Linked DNA regions of Prochlorococcus marinus XMU1405. The protein of the gene in region 2 interacts with the protein of the main gene of each other region in a pairwise test. Links are inferred from orthologs where the notes say so. Each region holds a gene or a part of one and is shown on either strand. Other genes may lie near its edges. The genes, in order: tsaE and rlmB.

What was found.
Region 1: the proteins of rlmB (region 2) and tsaE interact in binary tests that used the Escherichia coli proteins (3 or more experiments, as listed by UniProt). The link is inferred for Prochlorococcus marinus XMU1405 from one-to-one orthologs.

What each region holds. Positions count from the first base shown.
Region 1 is NZ_JAAORF010000003.1:547,005-559,444, forward strand. The notes cover bases 2,940-5,654. They hold tsaE (tRNA (adenosine(37)-N6)-threonylcarbamoyltransferase complex ATPase subunit type 1 TsaE), read left to right. Parts: upstream 2,940-3,935; coding sequence 3,936-4,373; downstream 4,374-5,654. Other genes in these bases: ahcY (adenosylhomocysteinase), read right to left, coding at 2,940-3,884; HA148_RS09085 (carbohydrate kinase family protein), read right to left, coding at 4,331-5,329; HA148_RS09090 (alpha/beta fold hydrolase), read left to right, coding at 5,419-5,654. Outside these bases: rod shape-determining protein MreC, read right to left, coding at 1-244; HA148_RS09060 (rod shape-determining protein), read right to left, coding at 250-1,302; HA148_RS09065 (single-stranded DNA-binding protein), read left to right, coding at 1,436-1,807; HA148_RS09070 (DedA family protein), read right to left, coding at 1,804-2,463; more of ahcY, read right to left, coding at 2,466-2,939; more of HA148_RS09090, read left to right, coding at 5,655-6,333; HA148_RS09095 (RpoD/SigA family RNA polymerase sigma factor), read right to left, coding at 6,318-7,319; mgtE (magnesium transporter), read right to left, coding at 7,418-8,824; HA148_RS09600 (CrcB family protein), read right to left, coding at 8,868-9,197; HA148_RS09105 (fluoride efflux transporter FluC), read right to left, coding at 9,194-9,562; HA148_RS09110 (hypothetical protein), read right to left, coding at 9,566-9,895; gyrB (DNA topoisomerase (ATP-hydrolyzing) subunit B), read right to left, coding at 9,892-11,859; tRNA (adenosine(37)-N6)-dimethylallyltransferase MiaA, read left to right, coding at 12,025-12,440. UniProt on the Escherichia coli protein: Required for the formation of a threonylcarbamoyl group on adenosine at position 37 (t(6)A37) in tRNAs that read codons beginning with adenine.
Region 2 is NZ_JAAORF010000002.1:146,434-163,624, reverse strand. Bases 6,414-9,404 are described here. They hold rlmB (23S rRNA (guanosine(2251)-2'-O)-methyltransferase RlmB), read right to left. Parts: upstream 8,416-9,404; coding sequence 7,411-8,415; downstream 6,414-7,410. Other genes in these bases: carA (glutamine-hydrolyzing carbamoyl-phosphate synthase small subunit), read right to left, coding at 9,242-9,404; HA148_RS04370 (STAS domain-containing protein), read right to left, coding at 8,815-9,177; HA148_RS04375 (ribonuclease III domain-containing protein), read right to left, coding at 8,420-8,818; HA148_RS04385 (DUF1816 domain-containing protein), read right to left, coding at 7,049-7,264; gatA (Asp-tRNA(Asn)/Glu-tRNA(Gln) amidotransferase subunit GatA), read right to left, coding at 6,414-7,011. In the rest of the region: HA148_RS04420 (DMT family transporter), read left to right, coding at 1-157; HA148_RS04415 (glycine zipper 2TM domain-containing protein), read left to right, coding at 183-539; Holliday junction branch migration protein RuvA, read left to right, coding at 540-1,217; rpsO (30S ribosomal protein S15), read left to right, coding at 1,251-1,520; HA148_RS04400 (PAM68 family protein), read left to right, coding at 1,530-1,979; HA148_RS04395 (DNA polymerase III subunit alpha), read right to left, coding at 1,981-5,478; more of gatA, read right to left, coding at 5,563-6,413; more of carA, read right to left, coding at 9,405-10,381; trpD (anthranilate phosphoribosyltransferase), read right to left, coding at 10,396-11,430; HA148_RS04355 (DUF3288 family protein), read right to left, coding at 11,464-11,760; HA148_RS04350 (ABC transporter ATP-binding protein), read left to right, coding at 11,841-13,586; peptide-methionine (S)-S-oxide reductase MsrA, read left to right, coding at 13,625-14,353; HA148_RS04335 (hypothetical protein), read right to left, coding at 14,455-14,607; HA148_RS04330 (undecaprenyl-diphosphate phosphatase), read right to left, coding at 14,661-15,461; HA148_RS09620 (hypothetical protein), read right to left, coding at 15,806-15,940; HA148_RS09615 (hypothetical protein), read right to left, coding at 16,003-16,128; and 2 more genes. UniProt on the Escherichia coli protein: Specifically methylates the ribose of guanosine 2251 in 23S rRNA.

The DNA.
Region 1 (12,440 bases), on a different replicon or contig from region 2:
ATCTTATATTATCCTTTTTAAAAAGATTCAATTTTATTGTAGATTCTTGATCAATGCTCTTTAGAATTATTTCTTTTTGAAATTGACCAGGCCAAAAAGGCTTGGAAATAAAGTAAAAAAAATCTTTATATAAAGATCCTTTGGAAATCCTTACGAAAGCTAAAAATAAAAAAATTCCAAAGAATATCCAAATTTTCTTTTTATGCCACCAACGACTAGAAGAAATTCGTCGGATATCTAACATAATTATTAATCTCTTATCGCGTTCCTTATAAAGTCTGGAGTATCAACAACTCTTTTAAGTTTTTTAAAATCATCTAAAACCTCCCCACATCCATTAACTACACAAAGCAATGGATTTTCTGCTACATGAGTAAAAATTCCCGTTTCATCGCTCAATAAATCATTAATGCCTCTAACTAAAGCTCCACCTCCAGCAAGCATAATCCCCCTATCAACAATATCTGCAGCAAGTTCAGGAGGAGTTCGCTCTAAAGTTCTTTTTACAGCTTCAATTATTTTGCTTAGAGTTTCAGCCATAGCTTCTCTAATTTCTCCTGAGGTCAACGTTACTGACCTAGGTAGACCAGATAAAAGATGTAAACCCCTCACCTCTAAAGTAGTTTTATCAAATTCATCATCAGGAAATGCAGAACCAATCTTTATCTTAATATCTTCTGCAGTTCTCTCTCCAACAACTAAATTATGAACTTTTTTAAGATATAAGGCAATTGATTCATTTATTTCATCACCAGCTATTCGAACAGATTCACTTAAAACAGTTCCACCCAAGCTTAATACTGCTACCTCGGTAGTACCACCACCAATATCAACAATCATAGTTCCAATTGGCTCAGTTACTGGTAATGATGCACCTATTGCTGCTGCCACAGGTTCATCTATTAAGTGGACTTCTCTAGCTCCTGCTAATCCAGCTTCTCTTACTGCTCTTCGCTCGACACTGGTCACTCCACTTGGAATACCAATAACTATTCTTGGAGCAACTATCCCCTTTCCTTCATTACATTTTTGAATAAATGTTTTTATCATTTGCTCCGCAGCATCAAAATCTGCAATAACACCATCTCTAAGCGGTCTTACGGCTCTAATATTGCCAGGTGTTCTTCCAAGCATTAACTTTGCTTCTTTACCAACAGCCAATGGAATCCCTTCCTCTAAATCCATAGCTACTACAGAAGGTTCTTGTAAAACAACACCTTTACCTGATACGTGTATTAGGGTGTTGGCCGTCCCTAAATCTATGCCAATGTCTCTAGAAAATTTAAATCTGTTAAAAATCACAATAGGAATTCTTTTTTATAAATAATATATCTATTTTTTGTTAAGCTTTCACAATTCTCTCGTTTAGTTATGAATAGCACGCAAAACTTTGAGCAGAACCTAAAAATATGAGTAGTATAAAAATAAAAAAATTATGGAAATTAATACTATTAATCTGGTTGGCAGAGCCGGTAGAGAACCCGATGTCAGATATTTTGAATCTGGAAGTATCGTAGCTAATTTCACTCTTGCAGTGAACAGAAGAAGTAGAGATGAGGAGCCTGACTGGTTTAATTTAGAAATATGGGGCAAGCAAGCACAAATAGCGGCAGATTACGTTAAAAAAGGATCTTTAATTGGAATTACAGGAAGCTTTAAAATTGATAGTTGGAAAGATAAAAATACTGGAGAGGATAGATATAAACCAGTTGTTAGAGTTGATAGATTAAACTTATTAAGCTCCCGAAAAGAGTCAGATAATAACCAATATTCTAATAGTAGTAACTCTAGTGAAATCCCATTTTAAGCTCTATTTTTTTTTAAAAATCTAATAAGTATTCTTATAAAAAAAGAAAAGAAAATTAAAATTAAAATAGGCTTTACAACATATTTGATTTGATCTAAGTAAGTTTCAATGATTAAATAATTTTCACCAAATAAAAAACCTGCATAAGTAAGAAGTGCTACCCATAACAAGCTCCCAAATGTAGTCCAAATCAAAAATTTTCTTAATGGCATAAGTTCTACGCCTGCGGGAACTGAAATTAAAGTTCTTATACCTGGTACTAATCGGCCCCAAAAAACTAAAGAAACACCGTATTTATCAAACCACCTTTTACTTTTACTTAAATCATTAGAAGAAATACCAAGATATTTTCCTTTTTTATCTAGAAAATTTGAAAGTCTTTTTTCATTTACTAATCTTCCTAAGTAATACCAAGGCAATGATCCTAAAATTGTTCCAAGTAATCCCCAAAAAACTAAAATATAGAAATTTAATTTTTGTTGATAAACGAAAAATCCTCCTAATGGCATGATTATTTCCGAAGGAATTGGAGGTATTATATTTTCTAAAAACATAGCCAAACAAATAGTAAGGTATGCAATTGTGGAATTCTTTTCAACAGCCAAACTAATATAGTCCGGAATTGAATTAAGAAAATTCACAAAAATTAAAGTCAACCTTAGTATCTATAAAGCTCTGGTTTATAAGGTCCTTCAACAGAGACATTAATATAATCAGCTTGTTCCTTAGTTAATTTTGTTAATTTTGCACCAATTTTATCAAGATGTAATCTAGCTACCATCTCATCCAAATGTTTTGGTAAAACATAAACCTCTTTTGCATATTTTTCAGACTTATTGAAAAGTTCAATTTGAGCTAATACTTGATTAGTAAAAGAGTTACTCATAACAAAACTTGGATGTCCAGTTGCACAACCTAAGTTAACTAATCTTCCCTCGGCTAAAAGAATTATTTTATTGCCACTCGGTAAAGTTATGTGATCAACCTGCGGCTTAATATTTTCCCATGGATAATCTTTCAATGAAGCCACATCAATTTCATTATCGAAATGCCCAATATTGCAGACTATGGCCTCATCTTTCATCTTGACAAGATTTTCATTTGTTATTACCTGATAATTCCCAGTTGCTGTAACAAATATATCTATATCTTCCACAACATCGTCTAATGTAACAACGCTAAAACCTTCCATTGCCGCTTGAAGAGCACAAATTGGATCAACTTCAGCAACTTTTACAATTGCACCAAGTCCTCTTAGAGACTGTGCTGAACCTTTACCTACATCTCCAAAACCCATTACTAAAGCAACTTTCCCAGCAATCATCACATCAGTAGCACGCTTTATGCTGTCAACTAGAGATTCTCGGCAGCCATATAAATTATCAAATTTGCTCTTAGTTACTGAATCATTAACGTTGATAGCAGGGAAAGGTAAAGCATTTTGTTTTTGAAGTTGATAAAGTCTTGCAACTCCTGTTGTAGTTTCTTCAGTAACACCAACAATATTACCCTTAATTCTAGAATAGAAGTCACTATCGGTTTCCAACTTAGACTTAATAGAATTGAATAAAGCAATTTCTTCTTCATTACTGGGATTATTTAAAACTGATAAATCTTTTTCTGCTTTACTTCCGAGTATCAATAAGCCAGTTGCATCTCCCCCATCATCAAGGATCATATTTGGAGAGTCTGAACCCCAATCGAGTATATAGTGGGTATATTGCCAATATTCATCAAGAGTCTCACCTTTTTTTGCGTAAACAGAAATTCCTTGATCTGCTATTGCTGCAGCCGCATGATCTTGAGTTGAAAAAATATTACATGAAGCCCATTTCACTTCTGCACCAAGAGCAACAAGAGTTTCTATTAATACTGCTGTCTGAATAGTCATATGAAGACTTCCAGCTATTTTTGCACCTTTAAGTGGCTTTTCAGATTGATATTTATCTCTAAGTGCCATTAATCCAGGCATTTCAGTTTCTGCAATTTTAATTTCTTTACGACCAAAATCTGATAAGGCAATATCAGCAATTACGTAATTTGGTGTGGAGGTTTTAACTGAGTTTGCAATAACCATATCTAGTAAATACTTTTTCTATTAAACTATAAATGATTTTTATGCAATTTTGTGTTTGTTGAAAATTTAAAAGAAACTTTAAATTTAGGGAAAAAACTCTCACAAAAATTAAATCCCCAATCAATAGTTTTATTAAAGGGTCCAATAGGGGCTGGGAAAACTTCATTTGTACAAGGAATTGCAAGAGGCTTATCAATATCTGAGGACATTACAAGCCCTACATTTGCTTTATCGCATCACTATAACTCCGGAAAAATTCCACTAATACACCTAGATTTATACAGATTAAAAAATTTTTCTTCAGCAAAAGAAGTTTTTATTTCAGAAGAAGAAGAGGCAATACAAAGACAAGCAATTTTAGTTATTGAATGGCCAGAATTAATAGAACCAGTTATTGATAATTTCTGGAAAATAGAAATTAGTTACGCAAAAAATTATGGAAGACATTACGAAATAAGAGATCCCAAAAATTTATTAACCTTCTCATAATATGGCTGTTGCTCGATAGCGCCTTCACCAAGACAAGTTAATAATCCACAAACACTTGCGAACTTGATGCAATCTTCTATCTCTAGTTCATTGGAAGGATAGCCTGAAGAAATTAATTTTGAAATTAAGCCAGCTAGAAAAGCATCGCCTGCGCCAGTTGTATCAACAATTTTTTGTGAAGTAGGAGTATCAGTACTTCCCTGCAATCCATTGACATACCATCTAACGGGATTTTTCCCATCAGTTATTATTACATCTGGTTTATTAGATAATTGTTGAGAAATTAGCAAGGGATTTTCATTTTCAAAAAACAAAGTTGCTTCTTCCTTAGCAAGTTTTAAAACATTTGCATGATTTAAAAATTTCTTGATTAAATCAACTCTCGCGGCTTTACTAGTTTCTGATGAAAGACTTGAATGATCCCAAAACACCTCTCTCCAATTCAAATCAATAACTATTTTGACATCAAATTTTTTAGCCTGTTCAAGAAGGAAAAAAATAGTCTCTGCTGATATTGAAGATGATAATAATATCGTTCCTGTAACCAAATATTTTGTTTCTAGAAAAGATTTCTCCAAATTTAGAATTTCTTGTTGGATTAATTTCTTGCTTAGAATTTCGTCTGCAAAGCATGAATGAGAACGTTTCTCAAAGCCTGAAAAAAAACGATCTCCAAATTGATCTCTATCGACATTAACCACGCGAGTAGATGAATCATTATCTATTTGCAAGAAATCTAAATTAACGTCCAATTCATTAAATTGCATAATCAATTTTTTTCCATAATCATCACTTCCCAAACTTCCTATAAATATCGAATCTATTTTTAATTTTCTTAATGCACAAGCAACATTAGCCGGCGCACCACCCAAAAAATCTGTAAATCCTTGATTTGACTTATTTCTGATTCTGTCAATTAAAGCCTCTCCAACACATATGACCTTTTTCTTTTTCATAAAATGAACGCATTTTCTTACCTAAGAATAATTTATTAAAAACGAATAATTTTTTTTTGAATTAAAGTTTAATTAAAAGCGTATTCATAGTGTCTTTAAATAAATCCGAAACTTGGAAGTGGAAGAATTGGGAAATTTCTTGGTCTTTATCAAAAGAATCTGCTTCTGAAAAAAATATTAAAATATTATTAGTTCACGGATTTGGGGCATCAAAAAACCACTGGAGACATAATCAAGATTTTCTCGGTAAATTTTCTAACTGCTACGCAATAGACTTATTAGGATTTGGGCAAAGCAGTCAGCCTAGTGCTTTATTAAATTACGAACCTGATAGAGAAAACTCAATTAAATATTCATTTGACTTATGGGGTGATCAAATATCAACATTTTGTACAGAGGTAATAAAATCTCCTGTTTACTTGGTAGGGAATTCAATTGGTGGTGTTATTGCATTGAAAGCTGCTGAAATCCTCAAAGATAATTGTAAAGGTGTCATTTTGATTGATTGTGCACAAAGAACTATGGATGATAAACGCTTGAAAAAAAATGATATTTTGATGAATTTACTTAGGCCCTTATTAAAAACGTTGGTAAGACAAAGAATAATTAGTAATACTCTATTTAATAGAGCTGCCAATCCAAAAGTTATAAAGAAAATACTTGAACAAGCTTACCCTTCAGGAAAAAATATAGATGAAGAACTAATAGAAATTTTATATAAACCGTCTAAGAGGAAAAACTCTAAGGAGGCATTTCGTGGCTTTATTAACTTATTTGATGACTATCTTGCTACAGATCTATTTGATAAGATCGGTACCCCAATTCAATTAATTTGGGGAGAAAAAGATCCTTGGGAATCATTAAATGAAGCAATAGAATGGAAAAAAAAATTCAATAATATTAAGAGATTAGATATAGTTAAAGGTGCTGGACATTGTCCTCACGATGAAGAACCTGAAGAAACGAATAAGTTAATATGTGACTTTCTTCAGGAAACAAAATAAGCTTCAACGTTATCACTAAGTCTTCTCAAACCTCTTAATCCATCTCGCTCTAGATTTCTCACTCGATCCCTACTTATTCCTAATACCCTCCCGATACCTGTAAGAGACATTGGCTCATCACCATCCATACCGTATCTCATTCTTAATACTCTACATTGCAGATCTGGTAATTGATGCAAAAGAGAATGGAGATCGCCCCTCATACAATCCATCTCTATTTGTTCATCAGGCAAATCCTCTCCGCCTGCAAGTAAATCTAATAAAACAGTATCTTCACCATCGCCAACTTTTGTTTCTAAACTCACTGGCTGTCCAGCTTTGCACATCAAATCTTTAACATCTTCTTCGGGAAGCTCTACGTATTTTGCAAGTTCACTTACTGTTGGGGTTCTAGACATTTCTTGACTTAACTCTCTTTGACCTTTTTTTAATTTGTTCAACATTTCAGTTATGTGAATTGGTAGCCTTATTGCCCTACTTTTTTCAGCTATTGCTCTAGTAATACCTTGTCTAATCCACCAATATGCATAAGTTGAAAATTTATAGCCTCTAGCAGGGTCAAACTTTTCAACTCCTCTAACTAATCCTATTGTTCCCTCTTGAATTAAATCTAATAATTCCATGTTTCTTTTAGTATATTTTTTTGCAACACTTACTACCAACCTTAAATTAGCTGCAACCATTCTCTCTTTAGCCCTCTGTCCAGCTCTTTGTCTTTTTTTTATAATTGAAGTAGATAAACTTAATTTATTTGATAATTCCTCAATACTTGGCTTATCGCCTGTTAATTCAATAATTTCTAATTCTGCTCTCTCAACTTGCATATATTCTTGGACCTGCCTGCCAAGAGTAATTTCTTGCTCGTGGGATAAAAGCGGAACTCTACCTATGTCCCTTAAATAAGATCTTACAAGATCAACATCATTACTAGCTTTTAAACTTGATATTGACGCCAATTTATTTTCACTCAAAGTTTCAGAAGACATGAAAGATTTTTATTGTTTTGTAAACAATACCATTAAGAAATGTAAAGTTAAACAAAAAAATCCACAAATTTACAAAAATGAGAATAAATACCTAGTGTTTATATTAAAGAAAAGCTTAACAACCATTTTGCTGTACTTAGATAAATAAATACTCCTGCAATATCCGTGACAGTTGTTATAAAAGGAGATGACATTAAAGCAGGGTCCAATCTCATTCTGTCAAACAACAAAGGAAGAATAGCTCCCGTTGTTGCAGCTAAGGTAGTTATGGATATTAAACTTATTCCTACCGCAGAGGCTATTAAAGGACCTTCGCCTTGCCACCATGCGAAAGGAAATACTACCAGCATCATCAAAACTCCTAAAAGCGCCCCAGTTATTGCTTCCTTAACTACTGCCTTAATAGCACCAAGAGATTTCAATTTTTGAGTACTTAAACCTCTAATAACAACTGTTGAGCTTTGAGCGCCAACATTCCCCCCAGTTCCTATGAGCAACGGAATAAATGCAGCCAACAAAACTATTTCTTTTAATATTTGATCATTCATCGCTATCACTCTCGTTGTCAAACCATTCGCCAAAACCAGAATTAACAACCACAGAATTCTTCTTCGAGTTATCGTAAATAAACTACTTTGAAAATAATCATCTTCATCTCCAGATTGAACTGCCCCAGCGGCATAAATATCTCTTGTTGCTTCTTGCTCTATAACATCAATTAAATCATCTACAGTAACTATCCCGACAAGTCTTTTTTCTTTATCAACTACTGGGAGAGCTAAAAAATCATATCTTTGTATTGCTCTAGCGACCTCTTCTTGATTTGTATTCGTGGAAATATTAACTACATCTTTTGTCATAACATCTCCAATTGGCTTAGAAGGATCAGCAGTTACGAGGTCTCTCAAAGAAAGAATACCCGTTAAATGTCTTTCTTTATCAGTTACGTATAAACTATAAATTGTTTCTGTAAATGGAGCTCTTTTTCTGACTAGAGAAAGAGCCTCAGATGCTGTTTGCATCTCTTTAAGATCTATGAATTCAGTTGTCATTAATCGGCCTGCAGTTTCAGGTTCATATCCAAGTAATTCAGCTGTAACTTTCCTTTCACCAGGACTAAGAGCAGACAAAAATTTTCGTACAACTTTTGCAGGTAATTCGTCAAAGAGTTGAACTCTATCATCGGGAGACATTTTCTCAACGATTTCTAAAACTTCTCCTGAACGTAGTCTGTCTAATAATGTTTGTTGAACTATTGGATCTAAATATTCGTACACCTCAATTGCCTCATTTTTCTTTAACAACCGAAATGCTAATGCCTGCAATATTAAAGGAAGGCTTCCAATAGCATCTGCAATATCAACAGGTTGTGAAGGTTCTAAAAGTAACTTTGCTTCATCATAATTTCCTGCAACAAGCAATTCTTCAAGTTGAATAATAATATTTTCTCTAATACTTAAGTCAGAAGATAAGGATGTAACCGCTTCAAGATTATTTTCATTCATAAATATAATCCCTTGTCAAAGTAACAACACCATTATAAGAAATTTAAGTAATTTTTCTACTTATCCAAAACCCAAAATACATTGTAAATAGATTTATGATAATAATTGAATTAAAAGAAATTATAAATTTTATCCAATCTCCTTGATTAAATATTTTGTACAAAAAATATATAAATCCACTAAAAGATGTAAAGGACGAAAAGAAACCGTTTAACATAATTTTTTCTCTCGAGTAACTTAATCTTTTTGCAATGACAAAACCAAAAAAAAATGATCCAAAGATTGAAACAACTAAACTATTATTTATAAATGCCCTTAAAAATGTACCAATATAACAGGCAAAAAGAATACCACTAAAACTTTTTATTTTCATTTAATAATATGCATTAAATAATAACCCAAATAAAAACATACAAATGAGATTAATAATACTTCTAGATAGTGAAAAAATAAACGGATAAATTTTCTCTTTTGTAATAAAAGAAATAGTTGATATATAAAAGCAGAAAATGTACTAAAACATCCTAAAAAACTGGTATAAAATAAAAATAAAATTTTATTATTGATAAAATTTAATGCTACTAGAATTCCCAATAAAAAGGATGAAATGAAATTAACTATTGAAGTATTTTGAATATTAAATCCTGTATTAATTTTTAAATTATTTTGTATCAACATCCTTAGTATTAATCCAAAAGCACTCCCAAATAAAACAATAATTGTTGAGGAAATATCCAAAATTTACATTTTTATCCAGCCTTTTGTAATCTTATTAGGATCATCTAATAATTTATTAGAAGCCAACTCTACCCTAACCCAAATTTCACTTTCGCTAACTTTCCAATTACGTAAAACTGATAAAGTTGTACCAATATCAATAATTAATAATTCTCTAGAATTAATTTCAGGGAAAGAATAAAGAGAAGTATTAGAAGTCAATATAATTTCGTTTATATTACTGAAAAACTTATTTTGATCTAATGTTTTCTGAATCCCACCAGCAGGTAAAGTTATTGGAGCAATTAGTGCGAAAATAATTAAGCAGAAATTCTTGAGAAAATTATTAATCATATATCTAAAGTTGCCATATCTAATTTACTACTGTGAGTTTCAATAAATTCTCTTCTAGGTGCAACTTTATCTCCCATTAATATGTTAAAAATTCTGTCAGCTTCAAGTGCATCTTCAATTTCAACTCTTTTCATCATCCTAGTTTCGGGATTCATAGTTGTATCCCATAATTGTTTTGGCATCATCTCACCTAATCCCTTGAATCTCTGGATATTGTAATTTGCATTTTCTCCAAAACCTAAAACAGTATCCTTTAATTGATTCTCGTTATAACAATACTTATGATTTTTACCTCTCTCTACTTTATAAAGAGGAGGACAAGCTATATATATATAACCTTTTTCGACAAGCTCTCTTTGATATCTATAGAAAAATGTTAATAATAAAGTTCTAATATGAGCTCCATCAACATCAGCATCAGTCATAATTACTACTCTGTGATATCTTAAGGAACTAACATCAAACTCTTCACCTTTAATTCCTAATCCTAAAGCTGTTATTAATGATTGAATTTCTGTATTTTTGTAAATTTTAGTATCATCAGTTTTTTCGATATTCAGAATCTTACCCCTAAGAGGCAAAATAGCCTGAAAATTTCGATCTCTGCCTTGTTTTGCTGAGCCTCCAGCAGAATCGCCCTCAACAATATATATTTCTGATTCTGAGGGATCTCTAGAACTGCAATCAGCTAATTTTCCTGGCAAGGTTGAACTTTCAAGAACACTTTTTCTTCTGACTAATTCTCTAGCCCTTCTTGCAGCTTCTGCTGCATTAAAAGATTGAATTGCTTTTTCAAGAATCAAGTCCAAAATTCCAGGATTGAATTCCATAAATTTTGTAAGAGCTTCGCCAATAAGAGAATCAACAATTCCTCTTACTTCGGTATTACCTAATTTAGTTTTTGTTTGTCCTTCAAATTCTGGATCAGGAACTTTAACTGATAAAACCACAGTTAACCCCTCTCTAATATTTTCGCCAGCTAAATTTTTTTCAATATCTTTTCTTTTACCCCTCTTTTTAGCCAAATTATTAAAAGTTCTAGTTAAAACTGTCTTTAATCCTTCAATATGGGTACCCCCATCAATAGTTCTGATATTATTCGCAAATCCTAAAATATTATCTGAAAATACATCTGAACACCATTGTAAAGCTGCTTCTACATAAACGTTTTCTTTCTGTGAATCAACATAAATTATCTCAGGATGAATTGACTCCTTTTCTGAATTCATATATTGAACATATTCTTTGATTCCTCCTTGATATAAGTAAATTTCTTCTTTGAACGAACCATCTGAAAATTGATTTCTCTCATCTCTAAATACAATTTTTACACCACCATTTAGATAAGCTAATTCTCTTAATCTGGACGAAAGAAGAGCATATTCAAACTCGATTCCTCCAGAAAAAATCGTTTTATCGGGTTTAAAACAAATTGTGGTCCCTTTTTTAAAAGGTTTTGAAGACTGCTTTTTAGTTTGCAATTCACCCTTTGATGCACCTTTTTCAAATCTTTGATTAAACTCACTCCCTTCCCTATAAACAGTTACATTAACCCATTCACTTAAAGCATTAACTACAGATATTCCTACTCCATGTAAACCACCGGAAACTTTATAGCCACCACTTCCGAATTTTCCTCCTGCGTGAAGAACAGTCAGCACAGTTTCTAAGGCACTTTTCCCTGTTCTTGGATGAATATCTGTTGGGATACCTCTTCCATTATCAGCAATTGAAGCTGATCCGTCTGCTCTAAGAACTACTTCAATATGATCACAATGTCCTGCAAGTGCTTCATCAACCGAGTTATCAACAACTTCATATACCAAATGATGCAAACCTTTAGGACCTGTAGACCCTATATACATACCTGGGCGTTTACGAACTGGTTCTAAACCTTCTAAAACCTGAATCTGTTCCGCACCGTAGTCATTTGAGATTTTATTAGATCTTTTGTCCTCACTCATTTAATATAAAAAAAAAACGATAAACTTTTAAAATATTATTTTTAAAATATTATTTTTAAAAGTTCTTTCATTAAACTTACCACCGCAATAAGAGAAAGGCTCGAAGTATATGAAAAATTTAACCACTTTATTATATAGCCAATAGATTTTTCTTCATAAATTAATATGTCTTCTAATCCACCTCACGTAATACTTTTAATAGGACCCACAGCCAGTGGTAAGACAGAATTAGCTATTGAAATTGCAAAATATTTTAAAACTCGTATACATAATATCGATTCAAGACAAATTTATAAATTTATGGATATTGGAACTGCCAAGCCTTCTAAGAATCAACAAAAACAAATAAAGCATTTTTTAATAGATATTGAGGAGCCTATTAATCCAATTAACGCAAAACAATTTCAAGCAATTGCTCAAAAATCAATAAAAAGAGAAATAAAACTAAACAAAATACCCTTTCTTGTTGGAGGAAGTGGTCTATACATTAATTCCATAACAAAGGGTTTTTTTCTACCAGATGTACCTCCGCAAAATTATTTGAGAAGACAATTAGAAGAACTTGGTCAGAAAAAATGTTG
Region 2 (17,191 bases):
AGAAGCTTCAACAATTAACTATTTGCAAGTTTTATTCGGGTCGATTTGGGGGATTATGTTTTTTAGTGAAATAATAAATATAAATTTTTTATTAGGTGCCTCTCTAGTTTTATTAGGAACTATTATATCTACTTCCAAAATACTCAAAAGGACATAGAATATTGAAAGAATAAAAAAAAACGGTGAAATTTTTCTATTTAGCTTTATTATTTTGTTTTTCTCCTATAGTTCAAGTCAAAGCAACAACCCCAAAGTCAGTAACTTGTACAAGAACTGAATATAGAGAGGAGTACATTCCTGGGACTAAATCAAACCCAGGCTATGTAAAAAGTTATGAAGTAGACGTTGTAATACCTTGTGGAGGTGAAAGCAAAGCTGAAAAAATAGAAGAAAATGACTGTCGTGAAGGTTCTGTTATTGGTGGTATTCTTGGTGCTGGAATAGCACTATCATCCACTAGAGGGAAAGATAGATTTTGGGCCGTTCCGGCTGGCGGTACTGCTGGAGCACTAATTGGATGTCAAGTGGATGGTGGTTAATTGATTAGTTGGATAAATGGAGAATTAATTGAATTATGGCAAACTAATCAAAAATTTTTTGTCCTAATAAACTGCCAAGGATTAGGTTACGAAATACAAATACTAGAATCATTTTTTCTCATATTAAAAACAAATCAGATATCTAATAAAAATATTACTCTCTGGATAAAACATATTAAGAAAGAGGATTCAGATTTATTATTTGGGTTTACATCAAAAGATCAAAAGAATTTCTTTATTGAAATTTTAAGTATTCGAGGTGTTGGATCTCAAATTGGTATAGGAATATTAAATAAATTTTCTATTAGTGAAGTTATCAATGCAATAAAAACACAAAACAAAAAGTTAATATGTTCCGTACCTGGTATAGGACAAAAAATGAGTGATCGGTTAATTTTAGAATTAAAAAATAAATTTAAAAGTGAAATACAATTTGAAGAAGAAAAAGGCAAAGATGAATTTGAGATTAAGGATCCAGAAATTAATAAAATGATAGAGGACCTTCAGTTAACCCTTCAATCATTAAATTATAAAAATAAAGAAATAAAGACTATTTTGCCAATTATTATTAAAGAAATAAATTTACTTGCTAAAAAAGAAAATAATTTATCATTTGAAAATTTATTGAAATTAGCTATGAATTATCTAGATAAGGATAGTAGTAATTTTGTTAGATGAAGTAGTATTATATTATAAAGAAAATAAAATTTTATGTCATTAGATACAGCTGAAAAACAAAAGCTGATTGAAACTCATCAAGTACATCCAACAGATACAGGTTCAGTTGAAGTTCAAGTAGCAATGCTTTCCAAAAGAATATCGAAATTAAGTGACCACCTCCAAGGAAACATTCATGATTTTGCTTCAAGGCAAGGATTATTAAAAATGATTGGCAAAAGGAAAAGATTACTATCTTACATAAAAGACAAAAACGTTCAGAAATATCAAGAGCTAGTTAAGAAAATTGGAATCAGAGGATGATTTCAATTAATGAAAAAAAAGCAATCTAAAAAAAAGACAAGTAATAAAAAGAAAAAAGTTTATTCTGAGCAAACAGCGTTTGCTAATTTAGAAAAAACCTCTAATACTTTAACAACGCAAAAACGATCATCAAGTGGGATACCCAAATATGTTGCGGATAGAATGGCAAGGAGAATTTTTTTTACAGCAGGAATACCGACAATACTTGGAATGTCGGTTTTTGTTGTTAGCTACATTATAGTTACAAGGAATATTGCTGAAATACCTCCTTCGTCAACAATTGCAATTTCAGCACTTTTTTTCTTGCTAGGTCTAGCAGGATTGAGTTTTGGAATATTATCGGCTAGTTGGGATAAAGAGCCTGGATCATTTTTTGGTATTGAAAATATTCCAATGAACATACAACGAGCTAAAGCAGCCTTCAAACCTGCAACTCAAAATTTTGAGGATAAAAGTTAATCTAAGAAACTAAAGATTTTAATTTAACTTGGAATGATTTATCTTCTAAAAATTTGCATGCTCCTTGTATATCTCCTATACAGAACTGATCTCCAAATTTAACGTATGTAACACTATTTTTATTTCTTACTGCAGCCAAAACAGGAATCTTAATTCCACATCTACCTTTATCTGGTTTAAATTTAATTAAACAGTCTCTCAAAGTATTTTGTACTCTTACATCTGATGCTTGAGAACTTTCAAGATTAATAATAAGCAATTTAAGATTATCTATTTCTCTGCAATCATCAATAATTAACTGAGTCTTATCACTTTTTTTATCAATTGTTCCCCATACTAATAATCTAGTATCAGTCAAAAGATATTCTGATAATCTGACATAGGTTTTTGGAAAAACAATTGCTTCGCAACTCCCAGAAAGATCTTCTAGCTGAACTATAGCCATCCTATCTCCCTTTCTCGTTGTAATTTGCTTTAAATCAGGAATCATTCCAACTAAAGAGACTTTGGTTCTATCTTTTGTTTCTTCTAACTGAGAAATGCTTATAGGTGATACGAGTTTTGCTGGCTTAGTTAAATGCTTTAGAGGATGATCAGATAAATAAAAGCCTAATAGCTGTTTTTCTAACTTTAATTTCTCAATAAGTGAATAATCATCAACCTTAGCTAATTGTGAATCTGAAAAAGCAACATTAGAAAATTCTTCTTTAGAGTCAAATAGATTTCCTTGGCCAGACAATCTATCACGATTTCTTGAAGAGGCCCACTCAATAACATGATCAAGATCTGACAATAACTGAGCTCTATTATTATCATTTGAAAACTCGTCTAGTGCTCCACAATGAATAAGAGATTCAAGACTTCTTTTATTAAGAATATTAGAAGGCAAACGGTCGCACAGATCCGATAATGACTTAAAGGTTCCAAAACTATTTCGGTTTTCAATTATATTTCTTATTGCAGAATCCCCTAAATTCTTAATTGCCGACAACCCGAATAAAATCTGATTATTCTTAATAGTGAAATCAACCCCAGAAAAATTAATGCTCGGCGAAATAACTTCTATTCCCATGGAATAACAATTAGAAATATATCTTTGCATCTTGTCGCTAGAGCCAGAATTAACGCTTAAAAGGGCTGCCATATATGCAACAGGAAAATGAGCTTTCAAAAATGCAGTTTGATAAGTTACAGCACCATAAGCAGTTGAATGGCTTTTGTTAAAACAATATTCTGCAAATAAAACCATTTGATCAAAAAGATCATTTGCTAATTTTTCATTTACACCTTTCTTCATAGAGCCATCTACAAAAATATTCCTATGCTTTACCATTTCAGAAACTTTCTTTTTCCCCATCGCTCTTCGAAGTAAATCAGCATCACCAAGAGAATAACCGGCTAGGTCTTGAGCAATTTTCATGATTTGTTCTTGATAAACCATAATTCCATAAGTTTCAGTGAGAATTGACTTAATAAAAGGATGAGGGAAATCAATCTTTTCATTCCCATTTTTTCGATTTATAAATTTAGGTATTAGGCCTGCATCAAGAGGACCAGGTCTATAAAGAGCAAGTATGGACGAAATATCCTCTAGAGAGTTAGGTTTGAAATCCTTAACGACCTGTTTCATTCCGGAGGATTCAAGTTGAAAAATACCTTCAAGATCTCCTCTCCCGATAAGCTCAAAGGTTTTACCATCATTTTGTGGTAACTCATCAATGTTTATTTTCCTTCCAGTAGATTGATTAATAAGAGAAACTGTCTTTTCAATCATTGTCAGATTCTTAAGACCCAAGAAATCCATTTTCAATAATCCAAGTGATTCGATATCGTCCATAGAATATTGGGTTATTATTTGCCCTTCATTATTTCTTTGAAGAGGTACAAGTTCGTCAAGAGGATCTGATGCGATAACAACTCCAGCAGCATGAACTCCATATGTTTTATTAGTTCCTTCAATTCTCAAAGCCAAATCAACCCATTTTTTCACCCTATTATCATTAATATATTTTTCTCTAAACTCTTGGCTAGGTGAATTCTTGTCAATCATTTCATTTAATTTATAAGGTTTTCCTCTTACAACCGGTATTAACTTAGCCAATTTGTCCGCTTCTCCATAAGGTATATCTAAAACTCTTGCAACATCTTTTAAAACTGCCTTAGAGGTCATCTTATTGAAAGTAATTATTTGCGCAACTTTCTCCTCTCCATAACGATTAGTAACATAATCAATAACTTCATTTCTCCTATCAATACAAAAGTCGGTGTCAATATCTGGCATTGACTTTCTTGCTGGATTTAAAAATCTTTCAAACAACAATCCATGCTCAACAGGATCTATATTTGTAATTTGAAGAGCATAGGCTACTAATGAGCCTGCTGCAGATCCTCTACCTGGTCCTACAGGGATAGAATTATCTCTAGCAAATTTGATGTAGTCCCAAACAACCAAAAAATAATCTGGGAAGCCCATATCTTTAATAATTTTTAATTCGGAAGATAGTCTTTTTTTATAGTTCTCATCAACTTCTGTAAGATCATTTTTTTTAAGTCTATTTAAAAGGCCTTTATTAGATAATTGTGTAAGGAAAGAAAATGAATCTGTATCTTCGTTAAGAGGGAATTTTGGCATTCTATAATTACCAAACAAATCAAATTCTTCAACTTTCTGAGAAATTTCTACTGTATTGTTAACTGCCTCAATAATTGATTCATCATCAATATGATCTTTAAAAAGTTCAAGCATTTCACTTTCACTTTTAATATATTCTGTACCGGTATATCTCAATCTTTTTTCATCACTTATTAGTTTTCCTGTTAATACACAAAGCAAAGCATCATGTGCTTCAACATCCATGCTTGATAAATAGTGGGCATCGTTGGTTGCGATTACCTTTATTTGATGCTTCTTCCCAATTTTTATTAATTCAACGTTAACAATTCTATCCTCAATAGAACCGTGATCTTGTATTTCTAAATAGAAGTCATCTGCAAATAATTTTTTATACCAAAGTGCTATATCCTCTGCTACGTCTAATCTACCTTTTAAGATAGCCTGAGGTATCTCTCCACCAAGACAAGCTGTAGAAACTATCAAACCATCACTATATTTGCTTAAAAGAGATTTATCAATACATGGTCTAGAAAAAATGCCTCGACCTCTCATCCCATTTAGGTGACTAATTGTTGTTAACTTCACTAAATTCTTATATCCATTATAATTTTTTGCTAACACCACCAAATGATATCTTTTTTCTTTTTTTGGTTGAGGATCATCAATAGAACCATTAATCACATACATTTCATTACCAATAATTGGTTTTATACCTTTCTCTTTACACTTCTTGACCAAATCAAGAACACCATACATAACTCCATGATCAGTAAGAGCTATCGATTCCATTCCAAGATCACAAGCTCTATCTACAATTTTTGAAATTTGACTGGCACCATCAAGCAAGCTGTAGTCACTATGATTATGAAGAGGAACGAAAGCCATATTCGAATAATTTATATATATAAGATAGAGAAAATTTCTAAAAGATCTATACTTTGTGATTACAAATTAATTATTAATACAAATTTAAAATAAAGGTCTGTTCTTAATTACCTGAGCATCAATTTCAAAGATATTTGCGGCATTCAATATTCTATCTTCTTCTAATACATTGCCTATTAATTGCATTCCAATAGGTAATCCTCTAGTATCAAAACCACAAGGAATACTAATTGCTGGGAGGCCTGCTAAATTAGCAGGAACAGTTAATAAGTCAGACAAATACATTGAGAGTGGATCATTTACAAAATCTCCCTTCAAAAAAGCTGTGGTTGGGCAAGTTGGAGTTAATAAAACATCTACTTTCTTAAAAGCATTATCAAAATCTTTTCTTATAAGTGTCCTAACTTTTTGTGCCTTCTTGTAATACGCATCACTGTATCCAGCTGACAATGCATAAGTACCTATCAAAATTCTTCTTTGTACCTCATCTCCAAAACCTTCAGCTCTACTTTTTGAAGTCATATCTATAAGATTTGTACCTTCATTCGATCTGTAGCCATATTTAACTCCATCATATCTAGCTAAATTTGCGGAGGCTTCAGATGGTGCAATAACATAATATGTCGCAATTCCATCATTAAATCTAGGACATTCAACTTCACTAATTTCAGCCCCTAAAGCTTGGAATCTATCAACTCCAGAAATAACAGATTCCTTAACTTCTGGATTAAGTCCTGGGTGATTAAAACATTCTTTAATGATTCCAATTTTTAAACCCTTTATAGATTTATTTAAGTCAGTCAAATAATTTGGGACTGGCTTATCAAGACATGTTGAATCTAAGGGATCTTTACCAGATATTGAATAAAGAATTTCAGCAGCATCTGAGACAGTATTTGTAATTGGGCCAATTTGATCAAGAGAGCTAGCAAATGCTACAAGCCCCCATCTACTAACTCTGCCATAAGTAGGTTTAAGACCTACGACGCCACAAAAAGAAGCTGGTTGTCTTATTGATCCTCCAGTATCAGAACCTATAGCGGCTGCACATAATCCAGCAGCTACAGAGGCTGCACTACCTCCAGAACTTCCTCCGGGAACTCTATTAGTATCCCAAGGATTTGAAGTAACACCAAATACAGAAGTTTCGGTTGAACTCCCCATTGCAAATTCATCTAAATTTGTTTTTCCTAAACAAATTCCCCCTGAAGACCATAATTTGCTCGAAGCGGTGGATTCATAAGGCGCAACAAAGCTTTTGAGCATTTTACTTGCACAAGTTGTTGCAACTCCTTTGGTGCAAATATTATCCTTTATTGCTATTGGGATCCCCGCGAGAGGAGGCAGTTTTTCTTTATTTTGAATTAATTTATCAATATTCTCTGCTTGCTCAATAGCATTATCTTTTGTAATACAAATATATGAATTAATTTCAGGATCTTTTTGATCGATTTTTGCAAAGATATCACTAACAAATTCCTTAACAGAAACGTTATTACTGGTAATTTCATTTCTTAAAGAATTAAAATTCATATCTTATTCATTTCTTAAAATCATAAAATCAATGTTATCAAACAGTTAAAGGTTCTTCTTTTTTGCAACGTACTAGACTGTGTTTAATATTTTTGGACCCTTCATCAGAAAGATCTTTAATAAAAGAAGACATATTTTCTTTTAAACTACGTTTAGTAATAAATGGGCCGAACCAGTAGGTATTACTAGGTTCATCTGTCTCAATTTTAGCCCACCAGGCTAAACCAAGTTTGTTTCCAAAATTTCTAATCAATTTTTTTGGCCTGTTTGACCATCAATTCTTGTTAAATTCTATACAATTTTGTAGTGAAAATTCAATAAATTTTTATTAATCATATTAATGTATTGAAACAACAACATTTTAGTGATCTTTAAAAAAGTGATTTCTAATAATAAAAATTATTTACCTGTCAAGTGAAATAATGATATTGCGGCCGCCACAGAGGCATTTAAACTTGAAGTCTTACCTTTAAGAGAAATACTTAATATAAAATCGCATTTTTTCTGAGTAAGTAAAGAAATACCTTTGTCTTCAGAGCCAACTACAACTACCAAAGGTCCTTTTTCTTGAAAATTTGAGATAGATAATTGACCATCTCCAGATAAGCCAACAACAATAAAACCATTTTTCTTAAGTTCCTCAAGAGCTCTATTTAAGTTGACAACTCTACTAATGTGAAGGTGTTCTAAGGCTCCTGCAGCTACCTTGGCGACTGTTCCAGTCAATCCTGCAGACCTTCTCTGAGGAATAATTACACCCTTGCAATCAAATGCTTCTGCTGATCTAATAATCGCACCAACATTATGAGGATCAGTTATACCGTCTAATGCGACTAATATAGGCTTTTGACAATTGTGTTTAGAAAAATCTATTAATTGCTCTAAGGATATTGTTTTAGAGCACGCTAACTGCAATGCAATACCTTGATGTGAAGCTCCATATGTCATTTGCGAAAGCCTGTTCCAAGAAACTTCTTCAATAAGAACTCCTTTTGATTTAAGATCCTTAAGCAAAATATAGAATTTGTCTGAAGAAAAAATTTCCGAAGTACACCAAATCCTATTAATTGCTCTATCACCACTAAGAGCCTCATAAACCGAATGTTTACCCCAAATCCAATCATCAAAATTTTTATCATTATTAAACTTTTGATGCATATCAGAACTTTTATTAGGAAATTCTGAATTAGATTTAAATCTTAAATTTCTTCTTTTAAAAGACGAAAAAGTATTATTTTCATTATTTTTTTTTAAATTTTCAACTTTCGTATTATTAGGGGAATTGTTCAAAAATCTATCATTTTTTTTTGAACGATTTGTATTCTTTGAGTAATTACCAAAATCTGAATTTCTTGTGTACTCTTTATTATTTTTTCCACGGAATTTATTTGAGGAGTTTTTCATAGATTCAATTCATTTTTAATTCTAAATATTCAAAAAGTGTTGATAATCTTTGAGGATCTTTTAAAAATAGCCAGCCAATAAGAGTTTCAAAACCAGTTGCTCTAGAGTATATGGTGGGGTCTGAAGATTTTGGATATCTCTTTGTTTTATTTCTAGCACGCCTAATTAGATCTATTTCGTTTGAATTTAATAAATGTTCAATTTGACTTAATGATTTTGATTGAGATTTTGCTTTTACCTCGTTTACTACAGATAAATGGAGATCTTTAGATTTTAAAGGGAAATGAACATGTTTTAGTCTTTGGTGAAGCTCCCATACAGAATCTCCAAGCCAAGCAAGTTGAATAACACCTATATCCTCTGGTGATCCATATGGAACCAAGTTTTGAATCCAATAATTCAATTTTTCAAATAATTTAATGCATCTTCAAGGCTTGACTTCAAGTTAAGAAAATCACCTAAACGAACAAGTTTAATTGTTTGAGCTACTCTCGAATTGCCAACGACAGAAAAACCAAGTTTCGACTTTTTGCATTCTTTACTTGTTTGAACAAGAGCTCCAAGTCCCGATGAGTCTAAAAAATCTATTTTTGTAAGATCAATAACAAATGGAAGCTCATTTTTTAAGTTATCAGCAACAAAAGTCTTAAATTGTTTTTCAGAGAAAGCATCAAGTTGTCCTTTAAAAGTAAAAACAATAATGTTTTTTTTAACTTCAAGGTTTCCTCTTAAAGAAACCGTTAGCTTCTGGAAATCTTCTATGATCTAGTACCTCCAATAAATTAATATATCAAATGTAATTATCAAATCAAAAGAAAACAATATGTCAACATCTTTCTAACATTAGAGAAACAAATTTTTTAAATAAATAATCTGAATCATGTGGGCCAGGTCCAGCTTCTGGATGATATTGCACACTAAATATTGGCTTATTATAAACTTCCAGTCCAGCCACAGTATTATCGTTAAGGTTGTAGTGGGTTATTTTTACTATATCCTTTGAGATAGAATTAGGATCGATAGCAAAGCCATGATTCTGACTAGTTATCTCAATTTTATTATTTTCGCCACAAGGGTGATTTAATCCACGATGTCCAAAAGGCAATTTATAAGTTGAACCTCCTAATGCTAAGCCAAATATTTGATGACCAAGGCAAATACCAAACATAGGTATTTCACCATATTCAATAAGTGATTTTGCTAAATCTATTCCTTCAGAAACAGAAGAAGGGTCTCCTGGACCATTTGAGAAAAAAATACCATCAGGCTTCTTAGATAGAACATCTTTCATAGAAGATCGAGAAGGCATCACCAAGACTTCACAACCATGAGATACAAGTCTATTTAAAATTGAATTTTTAATTCCAAAATCAATTGCTACTATTTTTAATTTTTTAGAAGATTCATCATATCTTTTTCTTAAATCAAAAAATGTTTTTGTATGGCTTTTCCATAAATATTGTTCCTTAGTTGAAACTACCTTAGATAAATTTAATCCCTTCATATTCGGCGTATCACTAATTATCTTTAAACAACTTTCTACAGTTTTGTCTTCAGAGGTGATAACCCCATTCATAGATCCATTAGATCTTAAGATTTTAACAAGAGCTCTTGTATCAATTCCATAAAGACCAACTATGTTTTTTTCAACTAACCATTGGTTGAAATTTTTTTTAGATCTCCAATTGCTGTCATTAGATGAAAAATTTCTAACAATTATACCTTTAACATTGATATTAGATTCTGAATCTTCAAAATTAATACCAGTATTTCCAATCTCTGGATATGTGAATGTTAATATCTGTCCGTAATAACTTGGATCAGTAATAACTTCTTGATACCCCGTCATACCTGTATTAAAGACTACTTCACCAATAGCTGTACCAGAAAAACCAAAATAAAATCCAGGAAATACAGTTCCATTACTTAAAACTAATTTTGCGTTTTTCTTATATGGATTAATCATCAATTTGAAATAAATTAATTTGCGGATAAATAATTTTTTAAGAGTAAGAACTTTTTCCAAGGATCTCCTTTATTAATCGAAAATAAAGCTTTATTAAATCCTTCATTTAAGTCATCCTCAATTCCTGCTGCCCAAAGAACTAAAGCAACATTCAAGGCAACAACGTCGATATGAGATTTTTGTCCAGAACCATTCAAAACAGACTTTAATATTTCCTCGCTAGACTGAAGATCAGAAACAACTAGCTTATCGTTAGCGATATTTTCATGGTTGAAATCTGTAATATTTATTTCTGAAAACTTTAATTCACCATTCTCAACAAACACTAATTTATTTACTCCTTGAAGAGAAGCTTCATCAAGGCCGCCGGAACCATGTACTACTATTGCTCTATTCATACCCATATTTAAAAGCGCGCTTCCCATAGGTTTTAAAAGATCCTCAGAAGCAACACCTAAAACTTGCGCATTGGGTCTTAAAGGATTTACCAATGGGCCAAGCTGATTAAATATAGTCCTTATTCCAAGGGTCTTTCTTAATGGAGCAAGTTTTATTAATGATTTATGCCAAACAGGTGCGAACAAAAAAGTTATTCCAATTTCACTTACGGCATTGATTACTTTTTCTAAAGAACAATTTAAATTCAAACCAAGATTCGACAAAACATCAGCAGAGCCAACTTTCCCACTAGCACTTTTATTTCCGTGTTTTGCAATTTTTACTCCACATGATGCAGCTACAAATGCTACTGCAGTTGAAATATTAAATGTATTAGCTCCATCCCCTCCAGTACCACAAGTATCTACCAAGTACAAATTTGGTCTTGCTATTGGCAATTTACAAACATTTAAAAGTTCTTCAGCCATAGAACTTAGTTCGACACCCGTAGAGCACTTAGCTCTCAAAGCACTCAAAAAAGCTCCTGTTTCGACATCTGAAATTTCACCATTAAGCCATCTCTGCATTAAAGATCTAGAAGTTAAATCATCAAGGTTCCTTCCCTCTAATAAATTATTTAGGATTTCAGCATTTGATAGATTCGAGTACATTTATTTATTGAAGAAAAATTATTAAGATAAAATTTAATTTGAGGTATCAAAACCTGAGCCTACCAAATCTTTATTTGTGTTAGAAGGCCTGAAGCTCTTTGACCAAATATTTTTTGTTTTTGAAAAAAGTTCATTTTTAGTGATTTTCCAAAATTTTAAAATCTTTTCAATATCATTTTTTATTTCAATTTCTCCCGGGAAATTTGTATAACGATTTATTAATCTAGCTAAATTTATATAGTCAAGATCTTCTGGAGTTTTTTTTGTGATAAGGGAATCTATAATGTTCTTGTCTGTTTCATGTAATGGATGAGTTTGCTCGTTACCCATAAATAAATACTGAATCATTTATAAAATTAGCTCACATATTCAAAAATGAAACATTATCTTAATCATATTGGCAAAATAAAATGAAAAATTTAAAGATAAAAGTTATATCTAAATACCTAAGACCTTACAAAAAAGAATTTTTATATGGGGCTATAGCTCTCTTAATAGTTAATATATTAAGTGTTCTAATACCCTTAGAAGTAAAAAATATAATTGACCAATTACAAAATGGGTTGTCTTCGGATTTTGTTATTTCAAAATCATTGTGGTTAATATTTTTAGCGACTTGTATGGGTTTAATAAGATTATTTTCAAGACAGATTGTTTTCGGTATAGGTAGAAAAGTAGAGGTAAATCTTCGTCAAAAACTTTTTGACCATTTACTTATTCAAGATCCAGAATGGATCCAAAAAAAAGGTAGTGGCGACATTATTAGTAGAGCTACAAGCGATGTTGAAAACATAAGAAGACTCTTAGGTTTTACTGTTTTAAGCTTGTGCAACATTGTCTTAGCTTATTCCTTCACTATTCCTTCAATGTTTTCTATAAATAAAATATTAACGATTTCAGCTTTAATGATATTTCCATTAATCCTTGGAATTGTAAGTCTATTCGGTGGCAGGATGGTTAATCAAAGAAAAGCACAACAAGAATCATTATCAAAACTTAGTGATTTAATACAAGAAGATCTTTCTGGTATAAGCGCCATCAAAATTTATGCGCAAGAGAATGCAGAGTTAAAAGAATTTAACACGTATAACAATGATTATCGAAATTCAGCGATAAAACTTGCAAGAACAGCGAGTACTCTTTTCCCATTGTTACAGGGTATTTCATCGATTTCATTATTGATTTTATTATCACTAGGGACTTTTCAATTAGAGAGTGGATTTATTTCGATAGGTGGTTTAGTAGCTTTAATTCTTTACGTAGAAAGACTTGTCTTCCCTACAGCTCTATTAGGTTTTACCTTAAATACTTTTCAACTCGGTCAAGTAAGTTTGGATCGCGTGGAAGAAATCTTTCAGAGCAATCCAAATATTATAGATAGACCAGAAACTAAATTCTCAAAAAGAAAGGTTAAAGGATTGTTAGAAGCAAAAAATTTAACAATAAAGTATCCAGGATCAAAATTTAACTCATTAAATGGTCTCAATTTTAAAATTTATCCTGGAGAACTTATTGCAATAGTCGGTCCTGTAGGTTGTGGTAAAACAACATTGGCAAAGTCTCTAGGAAGAACTATTGAAATTCCTGACAATCAATTATTTTTAGATGAAATTGATGTAAAAGATTTAAAATTAAGTTATCTTAGAAAAAATATATCAATAGTTCCTCAAGAAGCATTTCTATTTACATCTACAATATCAGAAAACTTAAGTTTTGGAGAACCCAAAGCTTCTAAGCTTTTAGTTAAAGAAAGTGCCGCAAAAGCTGGTTTAATTGATGATATCAACAGTTTTCCTCAAAAGTTTAAAACTATTGTTGGTGAAAGAGGTATTACATTAAGTGGTGGACAAAGGCAAAGAACTGCGTTAGGAAGAGCACTTCTTGTTAATTCTCCTATAGTCGTTCTTGATGATGCGCTGGCAAGTGTAGATAATAAAACTGCAGCAAGAATTATAGATGAAATGAATTATAGAAGTAATAAAACAATCATAATGATCAGTCACCAACTTTCAGTTGCAGCTACTTGTGATAGGGTTTTAGTAATGGATAAAGGGGAAATAGTACAAGAAGGGTCACATAAAGATTTAATTAATAAGGAAGGACTATATAAACAATTATGGGAAAGAGAACTTGCTACTAGAATTGTTGAGAGCTAAAAGTAAATATTTTTTCTTATAATAAAAAAATTTAAAATATGCTTCAATTCCTGAAAAAAATTATGAGTAATGAAGGGGTAAATTCAGCTAACAATGCTCATCCACTACATAGGGTATTAAAAACAGATATAAAAAAAGATCCTAATATACATGAAGATGAAATAATTTTTGGATGTGGTTGTTTCTGGGGAGCTGAAAAATGTTTTTGGAAACTTCCTGGAGTTATAACAACTTCCGTAGGTTATGCTGGTGGCAAAAAAAGTAATCCAACTTACTATGAAGTATGTTCCGGCTTAACTGGTCATTCAGAAGTTGTAAGAGTTATATGGGATAAAAGGGAAATAGATATAAGTGATTTATTAAAAATGTTTTGGGAATGTCATGACCCTACTCAAAAAAACAGACAAGGTAATGATATGGGAACTCAATATAGATCTGCAATATACTATACAAAAGAAGATAATTTTAAAATCATATTAGCCAGTAAGGAACAATATCAAAAGGAATTAAACACAAAAAATCTTGGCTTAATTGAAACGGAAATAAAAATGATTGATTCATATTTTTATGCAGAACAATACCATCAACAATATCTTGCATCTGCTGGAAGCAGGCAGTACTGTTCTGCTTCTCCTACAAAAGTTAAGTTAGGATTTTTTAATGGATGCAACTATAAATTAAAAGACCATATATGGGAAAAGTTTAATTGGGAAGTTGATAAGTGTGTATTGAGATCTGATAACAATCCTATAAAGAATAACATTTAAATCAATCTTATCTTTATAGTTAAGAGACGGGGCGTAGCGCAGTTTGGTAGCGCACCACTTTGGGGTAGTGGGGGTCGTGGGTTCAAATCCCGCCGTTCCGATTACTTATCCTCATCATTTATAAGAGATTTGTATAGTTTATATGAACTTATACCTACAGCAATAAATGTAAAAGAAGAAAAAAAAGCTAAAATAAGTATAGTAAAATTTGAAACTTCTACTTCACCTAGTTGGAAAGATATAAAAATATTCATTAGAAAGAATTTTTCTAAACCTTACCACAATTGCAAAAATTTTTTACAGTCAACTATAAATACAAAAGAATTACAACACCAAAAATTACTCTATATATAATGAATATTTTCAACCCATTTGAAGAAAAATACTTTAATAAGAAATCTATAGCTAATAAAGACGACAAAAATGTCGTAACAAGGCCAACAAAAAAAGGAAGAAAACCTAATGAATAAATTTCTTTAAAAGAAGAAATAAACTCAACAATCGCTGCAAGTGAGATAGCTGGTATACCCAAAAGAAAAGAAAATTTCGCAGCATCTCTTCTTTCCCATCCTGATATTAGAGCAGTAGATATAGTAACACCCGATCTTGAAACACCAGGAAAAATAGCAAATGCTTGAAATAAACCTATCAAAAAACTATCTGAATAATTATGGTTTTTAATATTAATAGATCCTCTTTTCGCACTATCTGCTAAGTACATAAAAAAAGCCATTAGAAATGAGACTAATGCTATTGATAAATTTGAACGGAGAATGTTATCAAAAAAATAAGGGATAAATATTTTTATACTGCCACCAAGTAAAACAATTGGGATAGTACCAACCAAAATAGAACCTAATAACCGTTCATGATGGAGATTTTCAAGAAATTTTTTGGAAGATTGACTTCTGAAATTAAAAATATCATTCTTAAAATACCAACCTATGGCTAAAACACTTCCAATTTGAATAGTAGCTGACAAAGATGCGCCAGGATCATCAATACCTAAAAAAAGAGATATAACTTTTAAATGAGCTGTACTACTTACAGGAATAAATTCAGTCAAGCCTTGAATTAAGCCATATAAAATAAATTTTAAATATTCCAAAATATTATTAAATTACCTAATTAATTAATAGCAATTTACATTTTAGAATTAAAAATACATATAAAAAAATTAAAAAATATCTACTTTAATATCTTTTTTTCTTTTTATTCAAGGTTTTCTGATTCCGAAAAGCTAACTATTGCTAAAACCTTGGAACCTCTAGAGTAAGGTTAACTATAAGACCAGAAATTATTGTAATGACAAAAATCTCGATAAAATCTCTTCAAATTATAGATCTAGATACTTTTAAAAATGCAGGAGCAAAAATTTTAAAGAAAAATATGAATCTGTTTGGGGATTTGATATTAGATGGTTTGTATAATTAGAGAAAATTAATAATAAAGTTACCTTTTTACATCGTGGGCACAACCATCTCCTTTATAGTTTTCACTTTCGTAAAAATCATTTTTTGTCCCAAAATAAGCTGTTAATAAAACGAAAGGCAAGCTTATTATGAATAAAATAGTTGTTAAATCCATTGTTTTAACTTATTTAATAAGGTTATGAAAAATTAAAATTACTATTTGTTGATATGTTAGCTTTAATAATCTGTAGGTCCTTTAATACCAAGATAAAAAAAGGCTCCTAAACCAACCAAGAGTAACACCCCAGCTACAGCTGCAGAAGGAACAAAACCTCCAATTGCAAAGGAAGAAAAATAATACATCTAAAAAACTAAAACTAGTTAGATAATATCAATAAAAAAAAGGTATTTGTAAAAAATTTTGACTCGAAGACAATTAAAGGGAATCAGTTCTATGCTACTAAAGTCGAATCTTCATTATCTGCAGAAATTCTTATTCTCTCTTCCAACTTAGGGCCATATAATTCATTTCCCCAGATTTCAACTCTCGAATCATTTGGAGCCATAAAAGTAAGAATGTCAGTTGGAAATAAAACTCTCTCTAAGAAAAAATTTGATGGGCCAATGCATCTCAAAACAACCATTCTACATCCTTCATTTTTGTAAGAAAACTCAACCATCCTTCAAAAGCAAAATATTATCAATTAAACACCATTTTGATCCAAAAAAAATGTATAAAAAATTACTGAAAAAAAAGATATTTAGAAAATTCTACGAATTCAATCCAGCCTCAACTAAATTTCTTTCTTGATCAATTAATAAAAGCGCATAAGATTTTATAAAATCAAAACTTTTATGAGGAATTGAGACATTAAGCATTCTCAAGAAATTGGATAATTTTTCATCTTGAAGGGCTTTACCTTTTTGTAAAAACATTTCTTTTTCCTGATGTTTTTTCCATATATTCATATATTCAATCTTCAAGGGCTTTATGTGCCAAATATTATCTATTAAATTCCAAATATCTAAATATTCTTTTAGGTTATTTTGAATTTTAAATATATAAGAAGATTCTTTTAGACTCAAATTTAATGTATTTATAGATTGATGATTTAGGTCAAAAGAGTAAGGTTTGATTCCCAAAAACCATCCTTCAAGAATTAATAAATCAGGATAATCTGATCTCCAATGAGATCTATCTCCTAAACCATTTCTTAAAGATTTATCGAAAACTGGTACATTTAATTCTCCATTTATCTTCCAATTTAATAATTTCTCATGCATTAAATTTACTGAATGACTACCAGGAAACCCTCTTGAGACATTCCAAGGGTTATTTTTAATTGCTAATTCCATTTCATCTGATGGTAGATAAAAGTCGTCAATTGAAATAACCGCAATTTTGAAATTTAATTTTAACGATATG